4 regions of the Brevibacillus halotolerans genome follow, and region 4 is predicted to be linked to each of the others. Evidence: predicted binding sites of a transcription regulator. Region 4 holds the regulator's gene; each other region holds the start of a gene.
The links. The regulator LexA, encoded in region 4, represses DNA repair genes until DNA is damaged. The targets are predictions, from matches to a motif close to CGAACATATGTTCG.
Positions count from the first base shown of each region.

Region 1: the regulator LexA is predicted to act here: its motif matches at 2,726-2,739, upstream of recA (recombinase RecA).
Region 2: the regulator LexA is predicted to act here: its motif matches at 2,439-2,452, upstream of ruvC (crossover junction endodeoxyribonuclease RuvC).
Region 3: the regulator LexA is predicted to act here: its motif matches at 6,815-6,828, upstream of uvrB (excinuclease ABC subunit UvrB).

Region 1 is NZ_JAPTNK010000002.1:362,988-370,577, forward strand. Features, by position in the region: gene O0550_RS04645 (competence/damage-inducible protein A) at 1-1,046, shown strand, start outside; gene O0550_RS04650 (DEAD/DEAH box helicase) at 1,063-2,652, shown strand; gene recA (recombinase RecA) at 2,827-3,885, shown strand; gene O0550_RS04660 (RecX family transcriptional regulator) at 3,967-4,626, shown strand; gene rny (ribonuclease Y) at 4,987-6,537, shown strand; gene O0550_RS04670 (TIGR00282 family metallophosphoesterase) at 6,682-7,476, shown strand.
Region 2 is NZ_JAPTNK010000001.1:618,216-625,805, forward strand. Features, by position in the region: gene O0550_RS02710 (nucleobase:cation symporter-2 family protein) at 1-645, shown strand, start outside; gene O0550_RS02715 (hypothetical protein) at 732-1,895, opposite strand; gene O0550_RS02720 (hypothetical protein) at 2,081-2,272, shown strand; gene ruvC (crossover junction endodeoxyribonuclease RuvC) at 2,511-3,011, shown strand; gene ruvA (Holliday junction branch migration protein RuvA) at 3,008-3,628, shown strand; gene ruvB (Holliday junction branch migration DNA helicase RuvB) at 3,634-4,641, shown strand; gene queA (tRNA preQ1(34) S-adenosylmethionine ribosyltransferase-isomerase QueA) at 4,691-5,719, shown strand; gene tgt (tRNA guanosine(34) transglycosylase Tgt) at 5,842-6,972, shown strand; gene yajC (preprotein translocase subunit YajC) at 6,992-7,318, shown strand; gene O0550_RS02755 (TIGR04086 family membrane protein) at 7,400-7,590, opposite strand, start outside.
Region 3 is NZ_JAPTNK010000004.1:7,602-15,191, forward strand. Features, by position in the region: gene O0550_RS07175 (acyltransferase) at 220-702, opposite strand; gene hprK (HPr(Ser) kinase/phosphatase) at 750-1,676, opposite strand; gene uvrA (excinuclease ABC subunit UvrA) at 1,866-4,754, opposite strand; gene uvrB (excinuclease ABC subunit UvrB) at 4,767-6,743, opposite strand; gene O0550_RS07195 (flagellar hook assembly protein FlgD) at 6,918-7,590, shown strand, end outside.
Region 4 is NZ_JAPTNK010000003.1:368,459-376,048, forward strand. Features, by position in the region: gene O0550_RS06730 (hypothetical protein) at 1-166, shown strand, start outside; gene O0550_RS06735 (hypothetical protein) at 777-1,019, shown strand; gene crcB (fluoride efflux transporter CrcB) at 1,092-1,472, opposite strand; fluoride riboswitch at 1,532-1,591, opposite strand; gene O0550_RS06745 (DUF896 domain-containing protein) at 1,650-1,838, opposite strand; gene yneA (cell division suppressor protein YneA) at 1,917-2,300, opposite strand; gene lexA (transcriptional repressor LexA) at 2,460-3,080, shown strand; gene O0550_RS06760 (DUF456 domain-containing protein) at 3,457-3,945, opposite strand; gene O0550_RS06765 (hypothetical protein) at 4,296-4,709, shown strand; gene O0550_RS06770 (aminoacyl-tRNA deacylase) at 4,848-5,312, opposite strand; gene O0550_RS06775 (DMT family transporter) at 5,391-6,272, opposite strand; gene O0550_RS06780 (zinc-dependent alcohol dehydrogenase family protein) at 6,676-7,590, shown strand, end outside.

The DNA of each region.
Region 1 (7,590 bases), on a different contig from region 4:
GGGGGTTGGGCCCTACGCAGGATGATTTGACCAAAGACGTAGTGGCCGACCATCTTGGTCACAAGCTAGTCACGGATGAAAAAGCAATGGCGAACATTCGTGATTTTTTTGAGAGACGCGGTACTGACATGACTGAAAATAATCGTAAGCAAGCCCTTGTAATTGAGGGATCGACAGTCTTTGATAATGATCACGGAATGGCACCAGGAATGGGGATTACCCAAGAGGGCGTTACATATGTCTTGTTGCCTGGTCCCCCAAGCGAAATGTATCCGATGATGGAAAATTATGTGATGCCGTTTTTGGCTTCTTTAGGAAATGAGCATCAAATCTTTCATTCTCGTGTCTTTCGCTTTTTTGGTATCGGAGAATCTCTGTTAGAGGCAAAGCTGATAGACTTAATTGAGGAGCAATCCAATCCGACAATTGCCCCCTATGCCAAGGAGTTTGAGGTGACGTTGCGCATTACGGCTCGCGCTACCTCTGTGGAGGAAGCAGAGAGATTGCTACGTCCTGTTGAAGAGGAGATTCGCAATCGTGTAGGTGAGTTTATATATGCAGTAGGGGAATCTCCGTTGCATCAGGTGCTTTATGAGCAGCTACTAGTAAAACAAGAGACGATTTCTTTTGCTGAAAGCTGTACAGGGGGCACTGTTTCACAACTGCTTACCTCGGTTCCCGGTGCGTCGCAGGTATATCGAGGAGGAATTGTTTGCTATTCCAATGAAATCAAGCATCAATGGCTGGATGTGCCTCTTGAAGTCTTAGAGACAGAAGGGGCTGTCAGTGAAACAACGGCTCGGCTTTTAGCTGAGAATATTCGCCAAAAGATGGGCACAACCTATGGCGTTTCTGTTACCGGTGTAGCAGGGCCTGAGTCTTCCGAGGGAAAACCTGTGGGACTGGTCTATATCGGAATCGCCAGTGAGAAGCAGCCTACTTTGGTAAAAAAGGTGCAAGTTGCAGGACAGCGCAGAGCGATAATTGGGCGTGTTGCCAAGAATGCTCTATATTATGCGCTCCAGCAGCTTCACTGTAATGACTAAAAGAAAGGTGACTATCATGACGATTTTTTCAGATTTAGCTTTACATAAAAATGTGTTGCAAGCTATTCATGATATGGGCTTTGAAGAACCATCACCAATTCAGGCGGCTTGCATTCCTAAAATACTAGAGGGTGGCGACCTGATCGGACAGGCTCAAACAGGTACAGGGAAAACGGCTGCGTTTGGTATCCCGTTGGCTGAGGTCTTAAACCCTACTAACAACCGTATACAGGCGATTGTTTTGACTCCGACTCGCGAGCTCGCTATACAGGTGGCGGGAGAATTAGTGAGAATATGCAAATACAAAAAAATTCGCACACTCCCTATCTACGGTGGGCAATCAATTAGCCATCAGATTCGTGCGCTTCGACAAGGTGTGCATGTGGTGATTGGTACACCTGGGCGTGTTTTAGACCATTTGCGCCGCAAGACACTCCATTTGGAAAATGTGAAAATGCTTGTTCTCGATGAAGCAGATGAAATGCTGGACATGGGCTTTATTGAAGATATCGAGACCATTCTTAGCCACATGAAAGCTGAGCGTCAAACCTTGCTTTTCTCAGCAACCATGCCTCCTGAAATCAAGCGTTTAGCTCATCGCTATATGAAAAATCCCGAGACTGTGGCTGTCAGCCGTGAAGAAGTAACAGCACCTTCTATTGAACAAGTGTATTATAAAGTTTTCGAACGTAATAAACGGGAGAGCCTATGCCGCATTCTCGATAGCCAGGATGTAGAGCTTGGCATTATTTTCTGTCGAACGAAGCGCGGGGTAGACGAATTGAGTGAGGCCTTACAAGCACGAGGCTATATGGCAGATGGCTTGCATGGCGACCTATCTCAAGCACAGCGCGACAAAGTAATGAAGGCCTTCCGGGAAGGTACGATTGAGTTTTTGATTGCTACAGATGTAGCAGCTCGTGGGATTGATGTAGGTAACGTCTCACATGTTATTAATTACGATATTCCACAGGACCCAGAAAGCTACGTACATCGGATCGGCCGAACTGGACGTGCTGGGCGTAAAGGGATAGCTATGACACTAGTCACTCCTCGAGAGATGCGTCAGTTAATGGTGATTCAAAAACAGACGAAAGCATCCTTGATTACTCGCACCGTACCTACCTTGGAGGAGATTGCGGAGCGCAAACGTACTCAATTACGTGAACAGCTACGTTCGCTGATTGAAAGTGAGTCTGTGAATGGTATGTATCAAGAAATCGTGAATGAGCTAATGCAGGAGCATGACCCAGCTAAAGTTGCAGCCGCTGCTCTACATCTCGCGTTTCATACTGATCCGAGTGGAAATGATGAAGAAGAAGGGTACAATTTTGGTGAGACGGGCGCAGCAAGAGGAATGGTTCGTTTCTTCTTAAATGTAGGACGAAATGTGAACATGAAGCCTCAGGATCTTGTACGGGAGATTTCCGAATCGGTGGGCATTCCGGGCAAATCAGTAGGACGAATTGATATTTTTGAAAACTTCACGTTTGTAGAAGTCCCAGAAGATGTTGCTCCGTTTGTTTATGAGGCGTTAAGACAGACGCGCATCAACGGTAAACGTATTAATCTAGAGCCCGCTAAACCGCGGACACGTAAATCATAATTAGGCTGTACAGAAGGTTTTTTCACATGGAGGTTAAGTGAAAATGCCTTCTTTTTTCTATATAATTCCTATACGAATATTTGTTCGTAAAAAATACTTGGCAAACCCCTCTATCTCGATGTATGATACATACATAAGAAAAAGTTGAGTGGAACGAGAAAGGGAGTGTCACTATTGTCAGATCGTCGCGCTGCGCTTGAGAGTGCTTTAAGACAAATAGAAAAACAGTTCGGGAAAGGCTCCATCATGAAGATGGGAGAAATGGCACATTCACAGGTTTCTACTGTTTCAACAGGAGCCTTAGCTCTTGATATCGCACTTGGTGTCGGCGGTTTCCCACGTGGCCGTATTATTGAGATTTACGGGCCAGAATCCTCTGGTAAAACAACAGTTGCACTTCATGCCATTGCAGAAGTACAGAAGCAAGGTGGACAAGCAGCCTTTATTGATGCAGAGCATGCTCTAGACCCTGTTTATGCTGCTAAATTGGGTGTTAACATAGAAGAATTACTTTTATCCCAACCAGACACAGGAGAACAAGCTTTAGAAATTGCGGAAGCTCTCGTACGCTCTGGCGCTGTAGATATTATCGTAGTAGACTCCGTAGCGGCTTTGGTACCAAAAGCTGAGATTGAAGGAGAAATGGGTGACTCTCACGTTGGTCTACAAGCTCGTTTGATGTCTCAAGCTTTACGTAAGCTTTCTGGAGCTATCAATAAATCCAAAACGATTGCGATCTTTATTAACCAGTTGCGTGAAAAAGTGGGCGTTATGTTTGGAAACCCAGAAACTACTCCTGGTGGACGTGCTTTGAAATTCTATGCTAGTGTACGTCTTGATGTGCGTAAAGCAGAGGGAATTAAACAAGGCAATGATATAGTAGGTACAAAGACTAAAATTAAAGTTGTAAAAAATAAAGTAGCTCCTCCGTTCAAAGTAGCCGAAGTCGATATTATGTATGGAGAAGGTATTTCTAAAGAAGGCAGTATTCTGGATATTGGAGCTGAGCTGGACATTGTTGCTAAAAGCGGCGCCTGGTATGCATTTAATGAGGAACGTTTAGGTCAAGGCCGTGAAAATGCAAAACAGTTCTTGAAAGAGAATCCAGCTATTGCAGCTCAGATTGACCAAAAAATTCGAGAATATTACAGCTTGAATCCTAATTCCATCCCAGAGGGAGAAGCGGTTCTCGATCCAGAGCAGGATGAAGAGCCAACTTTTGATTTAGAGTAGAAGAGATGTAAGCCTGTCGTATTCTGTGCGGCAGGCTTTTTATGTGAAGACAAAGCAGTCTCGATTAGAATGGGAGGAAACATGAAAACCTCAGGGGTAATCACGGCCGTTCATAGGGATTCTAAAAGAAAACAAGTGTATTTAATTGATCTGGACAATGAATTTGCATTTGAAGTGCATGAGGAAGTCTTTATTAAGTACCATTTGATGAAGGGTACAGAGATAGATAGTAATTTTTTCGCAGAGGTTTTACGAGCGGATCATGAGAATAAAGCCTATTTGGCTGCTATTAATTATCTTAGCTATCGTCCACGGAGTTCTAGAGAAGTAGAAAGATATTTAATAGGGAAAGAGTTTTCACTAGAACTAGCGGAGCGAATAGTAGAGAAGTGTACGCGGGAAGGATATATAAACGATGAGCTATTTGCTAAAAAATGGGTAGAAGAGAGATTGCGTTTAAAGCCTAGAGGAGCCTATATGCTCAAGATGGAATTAAAGCAGAAGGGAATTGCCCCAAGTTTGATAGAGAAAGTATTGGGAAGAATAGAATATGAACAGGAGCTAGATGCAGCGCGTGGTTTGTTACGAGGAAAACTAGCAAGAATAACAGCTCCCATTGATCAAAAAACAGAGCATAAGCTCTTACAATTTTTATTACGGAAAGGATTTTCCCATTCCATTGTTCAACAGCTAAGAAATGAATGGAGAACAAAAAACTGGATGGAGGAAGATGACGAGTAGGGAGGGCGTATCCTCTAAATCCTTCCCTAGCGAAGCAATCCTACTCCCCACAAGGTCTACTCCTTGACAAGGCTTGTTCGCAAATAATAAAATAGGTTTGTATTACTTGGTGTTTGATAACTTTTTGCGATTAGCAATCCATAACTGAATATCCATGAGGCCTATGTCTATCATGATTGCAGTCGACCGAGTCGCATCGGTCTTGTTTTTTAGGCTATGGATGCCAAATGTTTCCTTCTTCGGTCTTACTTGTTTTTCATTTTGTGTACGAGATACGAAGATGATAGGAATCACCAAGAAAAAAATGATTTGTATGAGAAATGTAAAAGTCATAGACAAAGGAGGTGTAAGAGAACACGTATGGATCTATCTAACCCACTATTGTTAGTTTTGCTATTGTTGGTAGCACTAGCAATTGGTTTTGGGGTCGGATACTTCTTACGTAAATCCATTGCAGAAGCCAAAATTTCAAGCGCAGAAGAAGCGGCGAAGCAAATCGTCGAAGAAGCGAAACGCGATGCGGAGGCAGTGAAAAAGGAAAAAGTCTTAGAAGCCAAAGACGAAGTGTTTAAGCTGCGTACAGATGCTGATCACGAAATCAAAGAGCGTCGTAACGAAATTCAGCGTCAAGAGAGACGTATCCTTCAGAAAGAGGAGTCTCTTGACCGAAAGCTGGACCAATTGGAACGTAAAGAAGTAGAACAAAGCGACCGTGAAAAATCAATTACTGAGTTGCAAGCCAAGGTTGAGCAATTATATAAAGATCAAGTTGCTGAACTCGAACGCATTTCAGGACTAACTCAAGATGAAGCAAAAACAATTATTCTAACAAACGTAGAAAACGAAGTGCGCCATGACATGGCAATTATGATCAAGGATATTGAAACGCAAGCAAAAGAGGACGCTGATAAAAAAGCTCGTGAGATTATCACAACAGCAATCCAACGCTGCGCGGCTGATCATGTGGCAGAGACGACCGTTTCAGTTGTTACTCTTCCCAATGATGAAATGAAAGGTCGAATTATCGGTCGAGAAGGTCGTAACATTCGAGCACTAGAGACACTAACTGGTATTGATCTTATTATTGATGATACTCCTGAGGCAGTTATTCTTTCAGGCTTTGACCCGATTCGACGTGAAATTGCTAAAACGGCTCTCGATAAGCTGGTGGCAGACGGACGTATTCACCCAGCTCGTATTGAGGAAATGGTTGAGAAATCAAGACGTGAAGTAGATGAACGTATTCGTGAGTACGGGGAACAAGCAACATTTGAGACAGATGTACACGGATTACATCCTGATTTAATAAAGATTTTAGGACGTTTGCGTTACCGTACAAGTTACGGACAAAATGTCTTGAAACATTCAATGGAAGTAGCTCATCTTGCTGGCCTAATGGCTGCGGAATTAAAAGAAGACGTGAAACTGGCAAAAAGATCAGGTTTGCTGCATGATATCGGTAAAGCAATTGATCATGAGGTAGAAGGCTCTCACGTAGAGATTGGTGTGGAACTAGCGAAGAAATACAATGAGCACCCTGTTGTTATCAACAGTATTGCTTCTCACCATGGTGATACAGAACCTACTTCTGTCATTGCGATGTTAGTAGCTGCAGCTGACGCCCTTTCTGCTGCACGTCCAGGCGCACGCCGTGAAACCTTGGAAACATATATTAAACGCTTGGAAAAACTTGAGGAAATCTCTGAGTCCTTCGATGGCGTAGAAAAATCATATGCAATCCAAGCAGGTCGAGAAGTACGCGTGATGGTACAGCCAGAAAAAATTGATGATGCTGAGTCAATGAGGCTAGCACGAGAAATTACGAAACGTATTGAAAATGAGCTGGATTATCCAGGACATATACGTGTAACGGTGATTCGGGAAACCCGCGCTGTTGAATACGCGAAGTAAAAATAAAGTGGCGAGACGCCACTTTATTTTTTTGACGGATAGAAATGTATCTACATTCTCATCTCTATACGTACAACCAAGTCCTGCTGGGGGTAGCGGATTGGTCATCGCCCATTTTTAGAATCAATAGTAGAGGTGATTAGAATGAAATTATTGTTCATTGGAGATATTGTAGGGTCTCCCGGAAGAGAAATTGTAAAAGATTATGTACCACGTTTGAAACGAAAATATGCACCTGATCTGATTGTAGTTAATGGTGAAAATTCGGCACATGGTCGTGGAATTACACGAAAAATTGCTAATGAGCTTTTTCAGGTGGGTGTTCAGGCGATCACGATGGGGAATCATACATGGGATAATCGAGAAGTTTTTGATTTTATAGACGACGATTCACGTATTGTTCGCCCAGCGAACTTTCCGGAGGGGACCCCAGGTAAAGGTCTTACCTATGTCCAAACACATGTGGGAGAGGTAGCCATCATTAACGTGCAGGGAAGAACCTTTTTACCACCATTAATGTGTCCATTTGAAACGGCAGAGCGGCTAGTAGAAGAAGCAAGAAAGCGCACCAAATTTATTTTTGTGGATGTGCATGCTGAGGCTACTTCAGAAAAACAGGCACTAGGCTGGTATCTGGATGGGAAAATTAGTGCCATGGTTGGAACACATACACATGTACAAACAGGAGACGAACGAATCTTACCTAATGGGACCGGCTATATTACCGATGCAGGAATGTGCGGTCCAACAGATGGGATTCTGGGTATGGAGCGGAGCGCAGTGATAAAGAAATTCTTAACACAATTACCTGTCAGATTTGAAGTGGCAGAAGGGCCGACACAATTAAACGGTGTTCTCTTTACCCTCGATAATTCCACAGGAAAAACGAAAAAGATAGATCGAATTCGAATTGACGCAGCTTGTCCTTTTATGGAATAATACAAGGTAGATTCGAATTTTGCGAATATTAATCGTAAAAGGCAGGAATTTTTAGGGGTTATGCGAATATCATTCTAGAGATAAGAGTTATTTCTATCTGACGGGAGGTACAAA
Region 2 (7,590 bases), on a different contig from region 4:
GGTACGCCGCGCTTTGATATAATGGCAATTCTAACGATGATAATCGTCAATATAATCAGTATGGTGGAATCTACCGGTGTTTATTTTGCAGTTGGAAAAGTGACGGACACCAAGATTGACTCCAAAACAGTAGTAAAAGGCTTACGTGCAGAAGGCCTTGCTATTACAATGGGTGGTGTCTTTAACGCGTTCCCCTATACAGCTTTCTCACAAAATGTAGGGCTTCTTTCATTGACGGGGATCAAAGGTCGAGAAGCCATTATGGGAGCAGGCGTAATTCTTGTTACATTGGGAATGCTGCCAAAATTGGCTGCACTTACAACCGTTATTCCCGATGCTGTACTAGGCGGGGCTATGATTGCTATGTTTGGGATGGTAGTTGCATCGGGTATTAATATTTTATCGAGTGTCGATCTATCTAAAAATGAAAATCTTTTAATTGCAGCTTGCAGTATTGCAGTAGGCTTAGGCTCCGCAGTGGTTCCACAAATGTTTGATCAGCTACCAGGTATGGCAAAGATGATTATGCAAAATGGGATCGTTACAGGCTCGTTAACCGCGATTGTATTAAATATTTGTTTGGCTCGAAAAGATAAGGCGGTTAAAAACGCTTCTCAGACGACCTCAGAAACGGTCTCTGTATAACGACAATTTCAGGTTAAAAGGTAAGAAAGGATGTTCCGAACAGCAAGATTGCTTAGGGAACATCCTTTTTACATCACCGTTTTTTGTTATTCACCAACAAGCTCCATTTCGGCGATTCGCCAACGATCCCACTGTGATCCTCTTACTAAGGTAAAATAACAGATTCTTTGATAGGTTTTCCCTTTCTTAGCATAGGAGAGTTTGACAGGGATGGTGACTGAAAACATATCGCTAGTTTCCTCCTCCGCTGTCATCTTATCTAAAAGCGGGTGCAACCGTTCACGAACATACACGGGATCATTCATGGATGTCAGAGAGCTTGGTGATCCCGCAACTAAAAAGGAAGCAAGAGGCTCTTCTTCCCGCAGACAGGTGAGATAATAATCAATAATTTGAAGCGGGCTAGCCTCCCGCAGAGCTGAATAGAGTGTTCCAGCCGCTTTTTGAATCATAAATTGGTGGCCAGCATCCGGCTCATGACGCTTATGAGTCGAGCTGCCTAAGAAGTGAATACAAAAATGCCCATTAAATTGATTTCCAGGAATTCCATCACCACCGTGAGGCATACCGTGCATGGAAGCCGCATAATGTTTTCCGTTTATGGTCAGTAATATGGCGCGCCTTTTCCAGCTCCATTTCCCCTGATATATCCTTTTCATAATGAGAGTATCCTGCTTGGTTAAAGGTTGTACGTCAGCATGATCACTACCAGCTCGACGCTGTACACGGAATTGTTCACCTGATTCAATATCTGTGACAGTTCCGTAAGCCATACGTTTAAAGTTTTGTTGTACCTCGCTCCACGGCGATAATAAACCGTAATGCTTTTGTTCGGTTAAAGAAACCCATTTTTCAAGATGTGTACGCAATGAATTTGTTACTAGTACTTCCCGATAGGAGTCTTGTTCAAATAACCGCTGCTCATCACTATATAGATAACGATTTTTTTCCGTATAGATGATAGCCCGAATAAATTCTGGTTCAGAGCTTGAAATACGTGGGCTAGCTTCAATTAGCTGTCCCCATTTTTCCTGACCTGATATTGTCAGCTTCGATTGAAAAGCAGCATGTACAGAGGTTTTTACAATGATGGTAATGCCCCCTTGAGGCAGGGAACCCGGGGAAAATGGAACGAGTTTATTTGTTTCGTTTACGTACACATGATGTTTTCCGAAAACAGTGGTGGGGGAAAATAGTAAACAAAAGCAGATTAGCAGAAAATAGAGACTAGAAAAGGATTTCTTCTTCATAACATGTCCCCCTTTAAAATGACAAATGAAATCGACTTTAGTTATAGGATGCTTCCAGAAATCCATTTCATTCTAAGCTTGTTATCCATTACTGATCGAACGCTAATAGGTAAAATCGGGATACATACCGCAATCATCAACATCGCATACTGTAGGGGACGGCCATGTGAAGGAGGAGTTCTTGTATGTCTTCAATGCCTAGAGGAAGCTACAAAGACCAGTTCCATCAACGCTTGTATGTTCAGCTCAACCAAGGTCATAACAAATTGAACTATCGACAAATAAATAGTATCGAGAATCAGATGCAGCACGAAGTAGACGATTACGCCCATATGCAGCATGACTTAGCTGATGAGCTTGGTATGAACAAACACTAATTGGCCGTCCCACGTTATGAAACGAGGCAGGGGGAGTCTGTTGAGAATATCTCAGCAGGCTTTTTCTGCGTGCTCTGTCATGAATCAATGAAATGGGCTTAGGGGTGGAACGATAGAAAAAGCTAGGGCTTGATTGCTTATAGATGGGGTTATCAAACTTTCAACGGAAATGCATGTTCGCAATCTGTCTGGTTTGTGTTACAGTTAAAGGAAGACAGGAAGAAGCGGAGAGAATGGAATGCGGATAGTCGGAATTGACCCGGGGATTGCAATTGTCGGGTTTGGTTTTATCGATAAAGAAGGAAGTTCCTTAAAGCCTGTACAGTATGGTAGCATACAGACAGAAGCTCATACACCTGTGCCGCTACGATTGCGTCAAGTGTATGATGCTACCATTGAGCTTTTGGAAACGTATAAGCCTGATGAAATGGGCATAGAAAAATTGTTTTTTAACCGAAATGTGACCACGGCTTTTACTGTAGGACAGGCTCGGGGTGTTATTATTTTGGCTGCGGAGCAAAAAGGTATCCCGGTTTTTGAATACACACCAATGCAAATCAAGCAGGCAGTGACTGGCTACGGTGGAGCTGAGAAAAAGCAAATTCAAGAAATGGTACGGATGTTATTGAAGTTAAAAGAAGTGCCAAAACCAGACGACGTAGCAGACGCATTAGGTGTAGCGATTACACATGCTCAAAGCCGCACGTATTATGATATATCGGAAGGTGCAAAGAAATGATTGATTTTGTAGAAGGAATTGTCTCATATATAGATACGGAATACGTTGTGGTGCAAGCAGGTGGGCTTGGTTACCGCATTTTTTGTCCTAATCCTTATTATTTTGTGAAAGATGAAGGGAAGTCTTGCCGATTATTTACGCATCACCATGTACGTGAGGATGCGATTCATTTATATGGATTTGCAACCAGAGATGAACGTGATTTATATCGCCGACTGCTTGATGTGAATGGCATCGGACCAAAAGGCGCATTAGCTATCTTGGCTGGGGCTACACCTGACCAAATTGTTTCTGCTGTTCAACAAGAGAATGTGACTTATTTAACAAAGTTTCCTGGGATTGGGAAGAAGACGGCCCAGCGCATGATCTTAGACTTGAAAGATAAGTTGAAGGGCTTTACACCGTCTATGCTGGTTACAACTGCACCAGAATCTTTATTGGTGAAGGGAAATTCCGATATGGCTGCTTTAGAGGAAGCTATGCAGGCGTTGATGGCTTTAGGCTATTCAGACAACGAAACACAAGGGATTCGTCCTACATTGCTGGAATCAGCTAAATCGGGGGCTAGTGTAGAACAATTGATTAAACAGGGGCTTGCGCTCTTTATGAGGGGATAAAGAAGATGGACGATAATCGGATTATTACCACCCATATGCAGTGGGAAGAAGATGCTAATGAATTTAGTTTGCGTCCTCGCTTCTTATCCGAATACATCGGGCAAAAGCAGGTAAAAGAGAATTTAAAGGTCTTTATCGAAGCTGCTAAAATGCGAAAAGAGGCGTTGGACCATGTATTATTATATGGACCTCCAGGTTTAGGAAAGACAACTTTATCCCAGATTATAGCTAATGAACTAGGTGTGAACCTAAAAACAACCTCTGGACCCGCGATTGAACGACCAGGTGATTTAGCTGCCATCCTTACGAATCTTCAAGAGGGGGATGTGCTGTTTATTGACGAGATACATAGACTAAATCGCAGTGTAGAAGAAGTCTTGTATCCAGCGATGGAGGATTTTGCTTTAGACATCATCATAGGAAAAGGGCCGAGTGCTCGCAATGTCCGACTTGACCTGCCGCCCTTTACCTTAATAGGGGCTACGACGCGTGCGGGCTTACTTTCGTCTCCGTTGCGCGATCGATTTGGGGTCGTTAATCGTTTGGAATTTTATACAATTGAAGAATTAGCTTTCATTGTGTCGCGTGCAGCAGACATCCTGCAAATTGGGATGCAAGAAGGTGGGGCTCTAGAAATTGCCAGGCGCTCCCGAGGGACACCGCGTATTGCCAATCGCTTATTAAAACGTGTCCGGGATTTCGCTCAGGTTCAGGGCGAAGGAATTATTACCCAAGAAATTGCCCATGAAGCTTTAGTCAGACTTCAGGTGGATGCTTGCGGACTCGATCATATTGATCATAAATTACTTCTTGCCATCATCGAAAAATTTGCAGGCGGACCAGTAGGACTAGATACGATTGCAGCTACCATTGGGGAAGAATCACAAACGATTGAAGATGTTTGTGAGCCTTATTTGCTACAAATTGGGTTCATTCAGCGAACACCGCGTGGACGTATTGCGACACCAGCATGCTACACGCATTTTCAACTCCCAATGCCTTCTGAGTCTTAGAAGGATTTGTCCAACAGCAATGAATTGCAAAAAAGGAGATTAGAGAGACGTGGATGTAACTTTATTTGATTTTGACCTGCCTGAAGAGTTGATTGCCCAGCATCCACTTGAGGATCGCACAGGGTCTCGCTTGCTTGTTCTTGATAAACAAACAGGTGAAGTAACTCATCAGCAGTTTACGGACTTACTTACGTATTTAGAAGCGGGGGACGTGCTGGTTGTTAATGACAGTCGCGTGTTGCCCGCCCGTTTGATTGGCGTAAAAAGCGAGACAGGGGCTAAAATTGAGATTCTGTTACTTAAGTCGCTTGGGGATGACCGTTGGGAAACCTTAGCACGTCCAGGGAAACGATTTAAAGTAGGAACTGAGATAGAGTTTGGTGATGGTATGCTTCGCTGTGTTTGCGAAGAGATTACACCAACAGGAGGACGAATTGTTCGATTCTCCTACGAGGGAATTTTCTATGAGATTTTAGATCGATTAGGCTCAATGCCCCTGCCGCCTTATATTCATGAACAACTAGATGATCGCGAACGCTATCAGACTGTTTACTCTAAGGAATTAGGCTCTGCAGCGGCACCGACAGCAGGTTTGCATTTTACACAAGAATATTTGGATAAGCTTCAGCAAAAAGGGATTAAACTAGCCTATGTTACTTTGCATGTGGGATTGGGAACTTTCCGTCCGGTGGAAGCAGATGTAATTGAAGAGCATGTTATGCATGCTGAGCATTATCAATTGACACAGGAAATGGCTGATCTGATCAATGGTGCAAAAGAGGCAGGTAAGCGAGTCATTGCTGTCGGCACTACATCTTGTAGAACACTGGAGACTATTGCAAAAGAACATGGTGGCAAGCTAGTTGCTCAGTCTGGCTGGACGGATATTTTTATGTATCCTGGCTATGAATTTGCGATTATTGACGGGCTTTTAACAAACTTCCATTTACCTAAATCAACGCTGGTCATGCTAATTAGTGCTTTGGCTGGACGTGAAAATGTTCTTCGTGCTTATCAGGATGCGATTGCCCGCAAGTATCGTTTCTTTAGTTTTGGAGATGCGATGTTAATTAAATAAAAGAATTTTTATGCGTTTTCTTGTGATTCGTGATCATACCTTTTATAATAGATAAGACGTAGGAAAAACATGCTAATAAAACAGATGGTGTTCACATCTGGTTATTGAGGAGTGCAGAGACTTTGGCAGTACGCTACGAATTAATTAAAACGTGCAAACAGACTGGCGCACGACTGGGACGAGTTCATACCCCGCATGGTACTTTTGAAACCCCAGCATTCATGCCGGTTGGGACTCAAGCCACAGTTAAAACCATGTCCCCTGAAGAAATCAGCGGGATGGGCGCTAACATTATTTTAAGTAATACGTACCATCTATTCTTGCGTCCGGGTCACCAGATCGTTAAAGAAGCAGGTGGCTTGCATAAATTTATGAACTGGAACGGAGCTATTTTAACAGATAGTGGTGGATTTCAGGTATTTAGTTTAAGCAATTTACGTAAGATTACAGAAGAGGGTGTATCTTTTCGCTCTCACTTAAATGGGGAAAAGCTGTTTATTGGACCTGAGGAAGCGATGCAGATTCAAAATGCACTTGGTGCCGATATTATGATGGCTTTTGATGAATGTGCCCCGTATCCAGCCGAGTACGATTATGTAAAAAAATCGATGGAGCGGACAACCCGTTGGGCAGAGCGTTGCTTACGCGCGCACGAGCGCAAGGAAGATCAAGCTTTATTCGGGATTGTACAAGGCGGTATGTATCAGGATTTACGGGAACAAAGTGCGCGTGACCTTGTACAGATGGACTTCCCGGGGTATGCCATCGGCGGACTTAGTGTAGGTGAGCCATTCCCGTTAATGTATGAAGTGCTAGATTACACAGTTCCATTGCTTCCGGATAACAAACCTCGTTATTTAATGGGTGTAGGTTCTCCAGATGCCCTCATAGAAGGGGCGCTTCGTGGAATTGATATGTTTGACTGTGTGTTGCCAACTCGTATAGCTCGAAATGGGACATGCATGACGAGCCAAGGAAGGTTAGTCGTACGCAATGCAAAGTTTGCGCGCGATTTTACTCCACTTGACCCTAATTGCGACTGCTACACGTGCAAGAATTATACGCGTGCTTACATTCGTCATTTGATCAAAGCTGAAGAGACCTTTGGCATTCGTTTAACTACGCACCACAATCTGCACTTCCTCATTAAATTGATGGAGAAAGTGCGCCAAGCGATCCGTGAAGATCGTTTGAAAGATTTCAGAGACCAGTTTTTTGCCCAATATGGATTGGGTGAAAATAGATCTTTCTAAGAACTAAGGAGGATGAACCATGCAAGGTTTAGGTGGATTGTTGCCGATTATTATTATGTTTGTGATCTTTTACTTTTTGTTGATTCGCCCTCAACAAAAACGTAATAAAGAACGCAATGCAATGTTGGCAGCTATGAAAAAAGGGGATCGCGTTGTAACAATTGGAGGACTGCATGGCACTATCCAAGACATTACTGACGATACACTTATTTTAAAGGTTTCTCACAATGTACACATGACGTTCGACCGCGGTGCAGTAAATGCTGTTTCAGTTTCTAGCCCTACTAAAGAAGTAGCGGAAACGAAAAAAGAGGAACTGGAAGCACCTGCTGAAGATACGAAATAAATCATAAACACAAAAAAGCTGTTAGCGATATGCTAACAGCTTTTTTCCTTGTCAACAGATCATGCCCTTTGATCTATAAGCCTAATATTTTCGCCGATTGGTCGTATTTACACCGAAAACACCGCCAATCCCTGCGATAAGAAAGGCAAAGAGAGTGTACAATAAGGTTGAAAAATTAAGCGGAGCATTAAAGCCTAGGAAACCGATCAGTAAGACGAGAAAGAAATAGCCTAAACCGGTTAAACCTCCATAATACCAGCCGCGTGCGCCGC
Region 3 (7,590 bases), on a different contig from region 4:
CTTTACTCTGCTAATAAACTAAAGCGAATGAATTAGTAGAAAATATACTACTAAATATCGAAGAGGTCAACACCTTTTTACGACAGCATGTCCGTGGATCATGTGTTTACCTACTTAACCTAGTAGCAAAATTTTTTTGGCACTATCCCCTTCAGGAGCTTTATTTTCCCACAAAAAAACCTTTGTCTCCTGACGAGACAAAGGTTCTCTAGCTCTACTTTACTGTCGAATGGTTTGTAACGGATTTCCACCCACAAATGCTCCTGCTGGTACATCGCGATGAACAACACTGCCTGCTGCAACCACGGCATTATCACCAATGGCTACTCCAGGCAAAATCGTGGTATTGGCCCCAATTAAAACACGATCGCCAATCATAACTTCCCCAAGGCGATACTCGTCCACTAAATATTCATGGGCTAAAATAGTAGTATTATAGCCAATTACGCAATTTCGTCCAATCGTAATAAGTTCAGGATACATAATATCCATCATAACCATCAATGCTACAGCAGATTGATCGCCTACCTTGATTCCCAGAAAGGTACGATACATCCAATTCTTCACAAACACAAACGGACAATAACGCGCCAGCTGGATAACAACAAAGTTTCTACAAACCTTCCAAAAACTCACGGTTTTATACATATGCCAAAGCGGATTGACTCCTCCCGCTACGGGATATCGTTTGGTGTTACGCATATGCGTCAGATTGCTCCTTTACCTCTCCCTATAGGGATCGCATCATCTTAGATAAATGAATCATGATCTTCAATTGTATCTGTCAAACGCTTGGAGAAATGTACAGCAGCATTGTAGCCCATGCGTTTTAGGCGGTAGTTCATAGCTGCTACCTCGATAATTACGGCTAAATTTCGCCCCGGACGAACAGGGACAGTAATGACTGGCACATCAGTATCCATTACTTTCATTTTTTCTTCATCTAGTCCCAAACGCTCGTAGTGCTTATGCTGATCCCACAGCTCTAGCTTCACGACCATATCAATGTTTTTCGTATTACGTACAGCTCCTGCACCAAACATCGTCATTACATTGATAATACCTACTCCGCGTATTTCTAATAAATGTTGAATTAAATCAGGAGCCATCCCTGTTAAGTGACCTTCTTGGGTTTGACGAATTTCTACAGCGTCATCGGCTACAAGACGATGACCACGCTTTACTAGTTCCAGCGCTGTCTCACTCTTCCCGATTCCACTAGCACCAAGGATAAAGACACCCACTCCGTATACATCCGTAAGAACCCCATGAATCGTAGCTGTTGGCGCGAGACGATCCTCCAGATAATTTGTCAGCTTACTAACCAAGCTGGTCGTTGGTAAAGGAGATTGAATGACCGGCACCCCTCTGCTGTTAGATACGTCCAGCACTTCTTGTGGCAATTCCAAATTACGCGCTACACATAAGCAAGGTGTCTCCTCACTCATTAAAAAGCTGAGTCTATCCACTATGGTTTCATTAGGCAATGTATGTAAAAATTCCATTTCAGTCATTCCGAGAATTTGGATGCGTTCTCCAGGATAATGGGATTTATATCCCGCTAGCTGTAATCCAGGCCGACTTAAATCAGTAACGCTGATCGGGCGACTTAATCCCTGTTCGCCACTTACTATTTTCAGTTGAAAATGTTCGACAAGATGACTGACATTTACCATTTGTATCAAACACCACTTTCCCAGCCGAGATCGCTGTTTTCCGTTATTTCTTACCCCTATTGTAACGAACCCATCTTGTGCAAACAACCGTCTAGATGAATTGGCTTGCAACTATCATACTTATGTAAAAGAAAAGACACCCCGGTTAACTAGGATGCCTTTTTAGTGTTGTACTGTAAAGCTTTTACCTTAGGTTTGATTAACTAGCTCTTGAATCCGTTCTTGCGTACGCTTGCGATCACGCTCAAGGATAGGTCCCAAAAACTCTCCTGTATACGATCCCTTAACCTTGGCAACCTCTTCTGGAGTGCCCGTAGCTACAATACTGCCTCCCCGTGTTCCGCCTTCTGGCCCAAGGTCGATTATATGGTCTGCTGTCTTAATAACATCCAGATTATGTTCAATAACCAAAACCGTATCGCCATTTTCTACTAATCGTTGCAAGACTTTTAGCAAGCGGTCAATGTCATAGGTATGCAATCCTGTAGTCGGTTCATCTAGGATGTATATAGTGCGCCCCGTACTGCGGCGATGTAATTCCGAAGCTAATTTCACGCGTTGGGCTTCTCCGCCTGATAAAGTAGTGGCCGGTTGTCCTAACTTCATATAGCCTAAACCAACATCAAGCAGCGTTTGAATTTTTCTTTGGATTTTCGGTACATTTTTGAAAAACTCAACTGCATCTTCCACTGTTGTTTCCAAAATATCAGAAATGCTTTTGCCTTTATATTTAACCTCTAAGGTCTCACGATTGTAGCGTTTTCCATTACAAATCTCGCAGGGTACGTACACGTCCGGTAAAAAATGCATCTCAATCTTAATAATACCGTCTCCTGTGCAAGCTTCACAACGCCCGCCTTTTACGTTAAAGCTAAAACGCCCTTTCTTGTATCCACGCACTTTTGCTTCATTTGTGGAGGCAAACAGGTCACGAATATCATCAAACACGCCCGTATACGTAGCTGGGTTGGAACGAGGTGTACGTCCAATTGGCGATTGATCAATATCAACTACCTTGTCCAAATGCTCCAAGCCATTCATTCGTTTAAATTCTCCAGGCTTAGCCTTTGCCCGATTTAATTCACGCGCCAATGCCTTGTGTAGGATTTCGTTAATGAGAGTACTTTTTCCGGAACCAGAGACACCCGTTACAGCAACGAATACGCCTAATGGAATCTTGACATTCACATTTTTTAGGTTGTTTTCTTTTGCCCCTTCAATCACTATCCATTTATCGCAGGCTTCACCATTTTGAGCAGGCTTACGTCTTTCAAGAGGTACAGGGATGAATTTACGCCCGCTTAAATAAGCTCCTGTCAGAGAGTTAGGATTTTCCATTACTTCTTGTGGAGTTCCTTCCGCCACTATCTGTCCACCGTGAATCCCTGCTCCAGGACCAATGTCGATAATGTAATCGCAGGCTAGCATCGTATCCTCGTCATGCTCTACCACGATCAGTGTATTTCCTAAGCTTGTCATATGCTCCAGTGTCTTAATCAAGCGAGCATTATCACGCTGATGTAGACCAATGCTTGGCTCGTCCAAAATATATAAGACTCCCATTAGACTAGAGCCAATCTGTGTAGCTAATCGAATGCGTTGCGCTTCTCCACCTGATAATGTACCTGCCGCTCGGCTTAATGTTAGGTAATCAAGCCCCACATCAATAAGGAAATTCAATCTTGCTTTGATCTCCTTTAAAATCATATGAGCGATCTTTATCTCTTTCTCACTTAATTCAACCTGATCAAAAAATTGATGGGCATCCACAATAGATAGACTGGTTAGCTCTGAAATATTACGTTTGCCGATCAAAACAGCAAGGCTCTCTTGACGCAAACGCTGGCCTTTACAAACCGGGCAGGCTTTTTGCCCCATGAAGCCTTCAATTTGTTCACGTATATAATCAGAGCTGGTTTCTAGGTGGCGTCTTTGCAGATTCGGGATTACACCTTCAAATGCCACTGTAGCCTCACGTACTTGACCAAATTCATTCTCATAACGGAATTGAATTTTTTCCCCTTTGCTGCCATATAAAACGATTTGCAATTGCTCATCATCTAGCTCTTCCACCGGCACATCTGTAGGAATGCTAAAATGGCGGCAAGCTGATTCTAATAGTTGAGGGTAGTAGGTAGAAGACTTTGGCTCCCAGGCTGCTATAGCCCCCTCTGATAATGTCTTAGCGGAATCTGGAACAACCAGGTCCGGGTCAACCTCCATCCTCACTCCCAATCCGTCACACTCTGAGCAGGCTCCGTACGGACTGTTAAATGAGAAGATTCTTGGCTCTAACTCGCCAATCGAGAATCCACAGAGCGGACAAGCATGCTTCTCGCTAAATAGCAGCTCTTCCTGATCAATCACATCGACAATTACCTTACCATCTGCTAAACGCAACGCTGTTTCTAAGGAATCAGCAATGCGCGTCTGAGAATCAGGTTTGACAACAATCCGGTCAATGACAACTTCAATGCTATGCTTTTTGTTTTTTTCCAGACGAATCTCCTCAGATAAATCCCGGACTTCACCATCAACCCGAACCCGAACATACCCTTGTTTACGAATATCTTCTAACAGCTTGACGTGTTCTCCTTTACGTCCCTGGACTAGTGGAGCCAGAATTTGCATACGGGTACGTTCCGGAAATTCCATAATACGATCTACCATTTGTTCGATCGTTTGGGAACTAATTTCTATCCCATGAGTTGGGCAAACAGGTCTTCCAATACGTGCATATAACAGACGCAAATAATCATAGATTTCTGTCACGGTTCCTACGGTAGAACGTGGATTGCGACTCGTGGTCTTCTGATCAATCGAAATAGCTGGAGAGAGACCATCAATGGAATCTACATCAGGCTTATCCATTTGTCCAAGAAATTGACGAGCATAGGCAGATAGCGACTCTACATAACGACGCTGTCCTTCCGCATAGATCGTATCAAAAGCAAGAGACGATTTTCCTGAACCGGATAGTCCCGTTAAAACAACAAATTTATCTCGTGGGATGACGACATCTATGTTTTTTAAATTATGAGCGCGTGCACCCTTCACCACGATTCGATCTAATGGCATGTATTTCACTCCCTACAAGTCAGCTTTCAACTCCAATATCAAATCACGAAGCTCTGCTGCACGTTCGAACATGAGATTGCGTGCGGCTTCCTTCATTTCCTCTTCCATTCGCTCGATGACTACTATGCGATCTTTTTTCGGCATCTTCTTTACATCTAAGTGTGGTAGGTAATCAGCTTTCTCCTCTGCCACTTTTGTTGCTTCAATAACTCCGCGAATGGCTTTTTGAATCGTTTGTGGTGTGATGCCATGCTTTTCATTGTAAGCAAGCTGGATACTACGGCGCCGTTCCGTTTCTTGTATGGCTTTCGACATGGAATCAGTCATTTTGTCAGCGTACATAATTACGCGACCCTCTGCATTCCTCGCAGCACGTCCGATGGTTTGGATTAATGACCGCTCATTGCGCAGGAAGCCTTCTTTATCTGCGTCTAAAATGGCAACTAAAGATACTTCCGGTAAATCCAGCCCTTCCCGCAACAAGTTAATCCCGACCAAAACATCAAATTCGCCCAAACGCAGGGCACGTAAAATCTGCATGCGCTCTATAGTCTTAATATCAGAGTGCAGATAACGTACTTTAATGCCTATCTCCTTCAGATAATCGGTTAGGTCTTCTGACATCTTCTTGGTAAGAGTCGTTACTAAAACACGTTCGTCTTTAGCAATGGTTGCCTGAATTTCCCCGATTAAATCATCAATTTGTCCTTTTATTGGACGAACGGTGATTGTTGGATCCACTAAACCTGTTGGACGAATGACCTGCTCTGCCATTTTAGGCGTATGCTCCAGTTCATATACTCCTGGTGTGGCTGAAATATAGACAGCTTGCTTTACTTTCTTTTCAAACTCCTCAAACTTAAGCGGACGGTTATCGCGGGCGGACGGTAAGCGGAAGCCATGCTCCACCAGTACATCCTTGCGGGCTCTATCTCCATTGTACATCCCGCGAATTTGTGGGAGGGTCATGTGAGACTCGTCTATCACCATTAAAAAATCATCCGGAAAATAATCAAGCAACGTGTATGGAGGATGTCCCTCTGGTAATCCAGTCAAATGACGGGAGTAGTTCTCAATTCCTGAGCAAAAGCCCATTTCCAGCATCATCTCTATATCGTATCTCGTACGCTGTTCTAGCCGTTGCGCTTCCAACAACTTGCCTGCTGCTTGCAATTCTAACAGCCTTAGTTCTAGCTCCTGTTCAATATTTTCAACAGCTTTCTTCATTTTTTCTTCACGGGTAACGAAGTGAGACGCAGGAAAAATCGCTACGTGGTCCCTACTTCCCAGAATCTCCCCAGTTAATACATCAATCTCTGTGATGCGCTCAATCTCATCACCAAAAAACTCTACTCGTATTGCCTGTTCACTGCGCGACGCCGGGAATATTTCCAGTACGTCTCCTCGAACACGAAACGTCCCACGAGTAAAGTTAATATCATTGCGGTCATATTGAATATCAACGAGGCGATGCAAAACCTCATCTCTGCTTTTTTCCATGCCCGTACGCAGGGAAAGCACCATCTCTCTATATTCAATCGGGGAACCCAAACCGTATATGCAAGAAACGGATGCGACAATGATGACATCTCGTCTCTCTAATAACGCGCTAGTTGCTGAGTGACGCAATTTATCAATCTCATCATTAACGCTTGAATCCTTTTCAATATAAGTATCCGAATGAGGAATGTAGGCTTCCGGTTGATAGTAATCGTAGTAACTAACGAAGTATTCTACCGCGTTATTCGGGAAAAATTCACGAAATTCTGCTGCCAACTGAGCAGCTAAGGTCTTGTTATGCGCCATGACTAGTGTAGGTTTGTTCACCTGAGCTATCATATGAGCAGCAGTAAAGGTTTTACCTGTTCCGGTAGCACCCAGCAGAGTTTGATGGCGTTTACCCGCCTTTATTCCTTCCACTAGCTCTGCAATTGCAATAGGCTGATCACCCGAAGGCGTATACTCCGAAACTAACTCAAAACGATCCACGGTCCCCTCATCCTCCTTTTTATATCCTATCCTTCATTATAGCACAATCATTTAAAATGTAAGCAAAAACTCGAACGTTTGTTTGTCTATTCGATATAAGTGATTTTACCGATAATATAGAAAGATAGCAAGTCTATCTGTCTGATAATTTTTACCCATTTGGGAGGAAAATGAATGCCGACCAACAGCATACAAAAATCGCTGGGAGCAGCGAGAGCAGCAGCCAAAGCGACAGCACAAAACACAACGCCGAAAACAAAGTCTTCCGTACAAGCAGAATATAGCTATGCTAATACAAAAGAATTTTCAACGGGCTTGGATAGCGAATCTTTTATGAAGCTAATGATTGCCCAGATAAAGAATCAAGACCCGATGTCACCAATGGATAACTCTCAATTTATGATGCAAACCGCTATGATGACCATGGTAGAAAAAGTGACGAATATCGAGCTTCTTATGAAGGAGTCAAATAGCAGTCTGTTAAACGTAAAAGAGTACGAGGAAATCATCGGTAAAAAAGCTACTTATGAAGTGGCTCGTAAGGATGACTCCGGTCAAATTTATGTAACAACAGCTTCTGGTACCGTTGACGGAGTAAAAATGGTTGATGGCAGAATCTGGTTTATTGTAGGTAAAGATATTATCTCCCAACAGCAAATCCATGGCCTAGAATCTCTTACGTCTCAAACTGGTGTTGACCAAACACTAAAATACGCCAATATGATTGGTTATAAAGTAACGTATACAGAACAAGGAACAGGCGAGGACGGCAAACCAACCTCAACTGAGTCAACTGGTATCATTCAGGCAGTCAGCATGAAAAATGGTTTGGTAGAATTTGTTCTAG
Region 4 (7,590 bases):
ATTGTTTAGACAAGCTACGATGATTGTCAGTTTAACGGGAAAGTACGTTACATTAGGCGATTTGAACAATACAAATGTAGATAGCATGCTAAAATTTCTCAACGATAATGGCAATATAACTGTGGATGAGATTATTCAGGCACTTAAAAAGAAAATGGATAATTAATAAGTATTAAAAGGAAAAGGGTGAGCTCATAATGAAAAATTTTGATGGAGAGGGTTTCTCGGAATTAATACTAATAGTTATTTTAATTACATTGCTAATATTTGGTTCCACAGATATAGTTGGTCTTTCCGCTCAACCAACAAAACCATAGAAAGAGAATGCCAACCCCCATTTAATTTTTCTGAACAGGACTTAAAAGGAGTCCTTTTTTTTATGAATGATCAACATTGTTGTATAACAGAGTCAAAAAATAAATTCAATCTCTTCTTTTTCTATAGTTGAATTACAATATATTTAACGTAAGCTAACATTCTATCTACAAAATATATTGTCTCTTCATAAGAGTTTCACTTATGTAAGGGTTTCCATGCGCGTATCAGGATTTATATTGTAAAATCAATTCCACAATTATATTCCGTCACCTGTAATTTGCTTAGGGCCCTAATTAGAATCACGAATCGTTCTAGTAGCATCTTTTATATACATGGTATCAGTAAGTTTCTTCATCAAGAAACTCGCTAAAGAATCAGATTAAGAAGAAATCACAATTAGAAACTGCTAAAAATGATGTTGAGAAGCAGCTACATAAACTTCAGGAAAGCAAAAGGAAATGGCATTTGCATTTGTTGAGGAGCTTCTAACAGTTGAAGAATTACGTAAGCGGACAATGGAGGAACGTGGTTTAAAAACTCAGTCATTAAATGATCTGGAAGCTATTAATAAACAAATGAAAGCAAGTGCATCAAGTTCTGATGCGTTTGAATTAATGCTTAAGCTTCCAGATCTATGGCCAGTACTCAGTGATCCAGATAAAAGCAAAATGATAAGAACTATTTTTCACCATAGTTGTTAACACACCATTTACAAAAGTAGTGGCTAGAAGAGGTACACCATTGCCAGCTTCAATTGAAAGGATTAAGTACAACTAACTCTTTTTCGTTTTCCATTTGATATGAAAGCCAAGCCATACCATCAGTAAACCACCCCATAGACTAGCCAGTACATAGCAAATGGCAAGTACATATTGATGCTGATGCCAAAGGGTAAGTGTCTCTACACTAAAAGTCGAAAAGGTCGTGAAAGAACCAATAAACCCTGTTCCTACTCCTAAGGTAAACCAAGCAGGCAGTTGATTTCGGGTTAAGAGATATTGATTGAGAGCTCCCAATCCGATACAGCCTATGAAATTGACTACTAGCGTACCTAAAGGAAATGAGAGCTCCCACCAGCCCGCTGTCCATGCTCCTACTAAATATCGGAATACAGCCCCCAACATTCCTGATAGTCCAACAATTAAAAAAGACATGCATTCTCTCCTTTTCCACTATTTTTCACATATATACAAACAAACTCCTACCAGTAATATTACTGGTAGGAGTCATTAGCCTATTGGCGCTTAGGGCGAACTCCATCGCCTCTATTTACTTGTAAAAACCTGTTTCACAGCACTAGTGCTACGGATCATTTGGAAAAATCACATAGACTAGTGTTTAGGTTCCTCATCCTCTACATAACGGATCGAATCTAAACTAGATTTCAAGGAAGCCTTCATAGCATCAATGTATTTTTGACGAAGAACTTGTTGCTCCGTTTTTTCTTCTGGAGTTAAGCCAACACCCTTCGATTTCTTGGCTAATTCATTAATACGTTTTACTTCTGCATCAGTAACCAATGGTGATACCTCCTCAACTAACTTCTCTTTATTATAACACAAGACCAAAGGAGAGGAGATATAAATTATGGCTCCCGCTTATCGGTATACTGGAATAGCTAGATTATTTCCTGCATAAATCATGGGGCTATCTAACTGATTTTGTTTCATGATCTCATCCATTAGCTCTCTGGCTGATAGTCCAGATTCCTGTTGATAAGCTTGTGCAATACTCCACAGCGTATCACCTGGCTGAATTGTAATGACTATAGCTGCCTGCTGTGTATGGGGAGCCGCAATAGCCACCTTCTCTTTTCCAAAAATCATGCTGCCTGCTGCAAGGGATACTATGATCAGCAATAACGTTACGATTGCTTGCCCTCGCGTTATCCCTTTTCTATGATGTACCAATGTGTTCTTACTCGTCATTGTTTTTGTTTTATCTTTATATAGATTCTGACAATTGCTAGATTGTACCATCATTATCATCACCCTCGCAAACGTTTGTTCTCATTTGATAACATCATCATAATGCGAACAAATATTCCTGTCAAGCAAAAGAATCGAACTAATGTTTGTCGAACGCAAATTCTCATGGTATAATGTAGAAAATATCTGGATCGAGAGAATGAGGTGTTCGAAATGTCCAAACTCTCCAATCGCCAACAAGCGATCATTGATTTTATTCGTAAGGAAGTAAAAGATAAAGGTTATCCCCCGTCTGTTCGAGAAATCGGTGAAGCCGTAGGACTAGCTTCCAGTTCCACTGTTCACGGTCATCTCGCAAGACTTGAAAAGAAAGGATTAATCCGCCGCGATCCTACTAAGCCACGTGCCATTGAATTATTGGACGAGACTCGTCTACAGGACGATTATGAAAGCTCCATCGTTCGAGTACCAGTGGTTGGTAAGGTAACGGCAGGTCAACCTATTACAGCTATTGAACAGGTGGAAGAATATTTTCCATTGCCAGAAAACATCGTTACGTCTGACAATGTGTTCATGTTGCGCGTTATGGGAGAGAGCATGATCGAAGCAGGCATTTTAGATGGCGATTATGTAATTGTCCGCCAACAAAATGTAGCTAACAACGGGGATATCGTGGTAGCCATGACCGAAGAGGATGAAGCAACTGTAAAACGTTTCTTTAAAGAGAAAACCCACTTCCGTCTACAACCGGAAAACTCACAGCTTGAACCAATCATTTTAGATAATGTGACGATTTTAGGTAAAGTAATTGGCGTTTACCGCCTTTTCCACTAGTGCATTGGATTTTTAACTTCTCACGTGCTTACACGTACAAACTCTTGGTGAGGATCATACTCGCCAAGAGTTTTTTACTACTCAAATTTATTGTTTGTAACGGTTTATTTTATGCCCCACTCTACCTATCTCCTTGATACCTTTCGTGTTTCTCCTACTACTGGACTTATATTTAGGTGTAAATTAACCTCATAGCCACTTAAAACAGTGTTTCTTTTTAGCAAATCTTCAAACAAGTCTTCTCTAATTCTGATGTGTAAACACAAATAAACCGAGATTGCCGGTTTCCCTACAGGAAATGATAGAGAATTTGACAATCTCGGTTTTATGGAATGGATCAACACTCAAAATCCAATGTAACGATCCACAATAAGCTTTACCAAGCAACAATAAAGAACCAGATAATCATGATGAGTTGGATAGAGATTTTCATAATGACACTGCTAAAGAAACCTATAAGACTTCCTATCGCTATCTTAAAAGCTCGTTCTGCCGGTTGTTTTTGCATCAGCATTTCAATTAATAATACAAATACAAATGGGAGAATAATCATACCAAATGGCGGAAACGTAAGTACACCAATAATAACACCTAATATTGACCCGATTGCTGATGCTTTTGAGCCACCATATTTTTTAACAAAGTACATATTAGTCAATAGGTCAGCACCAAATAACACCACACTCAAAATCCCCATTCCCCACCAGAAGGAAACCGGTAAACCTGCTCCAGGCTCTGCAATCGCGAATTGATATAGTAAAAAACCGCCCCATAACATAATCGTATCAGGTAACACTGGGAAGAAAATACCAGCAATACTTACACCGAATAGAAGTATAACAATCAACCATAATAAAACATCCATGTTTAACCCCCCTCTTTGTTGCATCTGACCCGTTTTCTATATGTACGTTTCAGTGCCCTCCTACGTTTCATTTTTACTTAGGAGTTTCCTTTTCTTGTTTGCGAAACGTGTCTTTTCCTGCATATACATGATCCCGCTCTTTTTATGATCTCATTTTTAGCAAAGCCTGACCTATTTATCTATAGCGCTCTTTTACCAGTTCCTTTTTCCACTTCATACAGGCAAAAGGACAGCAAGAAAAAGGTATATGGATAACAGGAAAAATATAACATTTAGAGAAATTAATACTATATACTAAATTATCCCCGCTTCAAGTCTGTATATCCTATTTCGGAAAGGAAGGTTACAAGATGCACAAAATCGTTTGTTCTTTATTAGCAGTACCACTTGTTTTCTTACTGTACTCGACTAGCTACGCGGCTTTAGATAAGCATATCACAACAAAAGTAACGATTAGTAGTAATGCTTACAGCCAATATTCTATTCCATTTGCACTAACGGTAAAGGAATGGGATAGAGGTTATGGGGAAGCTGGTGTTACAGGCCCTTTTTTCCTTGCGAAAGGCGGTAGCGTAACGGTTACGTTTGATAAGAAAGTAGATTCATTGGGCTGGTATCTACTGAATGCAAATACCTACGGAGCTGAAAAAATCTACCCAAAAGGCTCTACTGTAACCGTCCCACGACATTCGCATTGGATTGTTATTCTGCAAAACGCTAGCATAAAACCTGTTCCTATTACAGGCAACGTGACGATTCACTAGTCTTTTTATCACGTTATCACGCAACACCTTCACTGATCAGTATCAGCTCTTTCATCCACTGCATTCCCTAAAAATTGGTGTAGGAGAATGGGCTGTCGTATGCGAGGAAATGCCTTAATGCTAGCTGTACCGCATCGCCTATTTTCTTACACGCATCAATTTTCCGCTATTTAATCTTACTAAATCTTCTACCTTTATTTTCACTAATGAATGAGGAGAGCCTCCTCCCGTATAAACATACTCTAATTCTGTTATTTTCGGATCAACCAAAAAAATCGCCTCAAATCCAAAAGAAGGGACCCCACCGGCTGGATAACCTGTTGCTTCTAATACTTCCTTTTCATCTGCCAAACGAGGTCTTTTTATATTGAGTCCCTTACTTACTCGTGATGTACTAGCTCGATCCTCTCCTTTTACAATGGCCACAATTAGTCGTCCATCTTCATCAATCATACAAATATTTTTAACCAGCTCCTCAATAGAAGCGTTCACAGCTTTAGCCGCCTCTTCGACCGTATGGCAAGATTGATTCAGTATAAAGTGCTGGGCATCAGCAGCTTTTGCATGTAGGTACTCTTTTATTTGCAGCTCATAAGAATTCATTGATCCCTCTCCATCCTAAAATATTTTCCCCATTTTAGCTGTACCCCACTAGTTAATCAAGAGTGCAGGTGATCTTTTTTACGTAATATTCGCTGTATTTTGTTGTTTTGGTTTTTTTAACGTATAAAGCATCCCAATAAATATTAATAAAATTCCTACTGTTTGTATCATATTTGGTCGAAATCCAATAATGATCACATCTAATAAAATAGCAACAGCTGGATCCAAAAATACCATTCCTGAAATTATTCTGGTCGATAGCTTTCGTACACTATCGAAAAACAGAAGATAAACAACACCAGTGTGGATAATGCCAGTAATGATCGCGTATGCCCAATTCTGCGGAGTTAGGTCTAAAAATACATGGTAATGGATAAAGGGAAGCAAGCATATCGCGCCAATAGCAGTTTGAATAAACGTTGTGGCATAGACACTTGCTTGTTGTATACTCTTCCCTAAAATCATCGTTACTGCATAAAAAAGAGCTGCTAGAATAGCGTACAAAAATCCTGTCATTTGAAACGAAGCATTTGAGAGATCACCATCTATTCCAATGATAAAAATCGTTCCTACAAAGCATACAGAGATAGCCAGAATTGAAAGTATGGTTACCTTTTCTCTGAAAAGAAAGCTACCGACAAGTAAGACAATCATCGGAGCAAGATGATAGAGAGAGATGGCAACTGTAATCGAAATCAGCTCAAAGGATTTAAACAAGAAAATCCAATTTAATAAATTTGCTATACCACAGAAGCCAATCCTCATTAGTTCTTTTTTGCTCCATTGCTCTTTGGTATACGTTCCTGTAATAAACCAAATCGAACCAAGAAAAACTGTCGCACAAATGCATCTAATAAAAACCAATTCTAAAGCAGAAAGACCCGTTAATACGGAAAAAAATCCTACTGACCCAAAAATCGTCATCGAAATGAACATTTGAATAAAAGCCCTTATATTCATAATTTTTACTCCATTCTATTTATAGAGGTTATTAATCTAACTACTATAATGAAACTATAATAAAACGGGTTCATAAGACTGAACCCGCTCTTCTTACTGCTAAAAGAAAAATGAAACTGGACTTAGTAGCTACAAAGCAAAAACATGCAGGTAATTAGAATAAAGAAATCCTTTTAAGTTATATACTATTATTCATAATCTTGAAGACATTGCAAGCAAACTTCTGCTTTATAACAAAAAATTCTAAATAAATAGTAGAATATTTGCTACGTCAGCTGTATTTCTTAGCCAATAACTATACAGATTGTAGCTGAACACTGAAGTTATATTCACTAGCTTTATGACGACAAATACCTATATTATAAAATAATCTAGAGATAAAAGATAAAGGAGACGTACAACTTTGGTAGCTACATGTATTAGATATCATGCATTTGGAAACCCGCAGGAGGTTTTACAGGTTGAACAAAAACAAATGAAATCTCCTATGAATGGAGAAATTCTTGTTCGCATGATTGATCGTCCTATAAATCCATCTGACTTGCTTCCTATTAGAGGAGCATATTCTCATCGTATTTCATTGCCTACCATTCCTGGGTATGAAGGTGTCGGCATTGTTGAGGAAGTAGGATCTTCCGTTTCTCATGAGCTTCTTGGCAAACGTGTTCTTCCTTTGCGGGGAGAAGGGACCTGGCAGGATTATGTGACAGCACCAGCAGATTTAGCAATCACGATACCACCTTCCATGGAAGATTACATCGCGGCTCAGCTCTATATAAACCCTATAACAGCCTGGATTACGTGTACAGAAGTATTACAATTAAAGGAAGGTGATATCCTTCTGGTCAATGCTTGTGGTTCTTCAATTGGACGTATCTTTTGCCAGTTATCTGCGATTCTTGGGTTTCGACTGATTGCGGTCACAAGGAACCATTTCTATACCGAAGAACTTCTTCAGTTAGGCGCCTTTGCTGTCATTAACACCTCTGACACCGCATTACATCAAACGGTTATGGAATTGACAAATGGCCAAGGAGCTACTGCTGCTATTGATTCTGTAGGGGGCACAGCTGGTTCCGACCTAGCTTTTTGTGTTCGGCCGAATGGGACATTGGTAACGATTGGACTTTTATCGGGAACACCTGTTCATTGGGGGGAAATTTCGCGTAGAACACAGGTAAACATTAGATTATTTCATTTAAGGCATTGGAATCAGCAGGTATCTGTACAAACCTGGCAAGACACCTTCTCTCATGTAATAGCATTAATAATGAAGCAAAAATTGGGGCTCATGATGCCTTATGCTCATTACGATCTT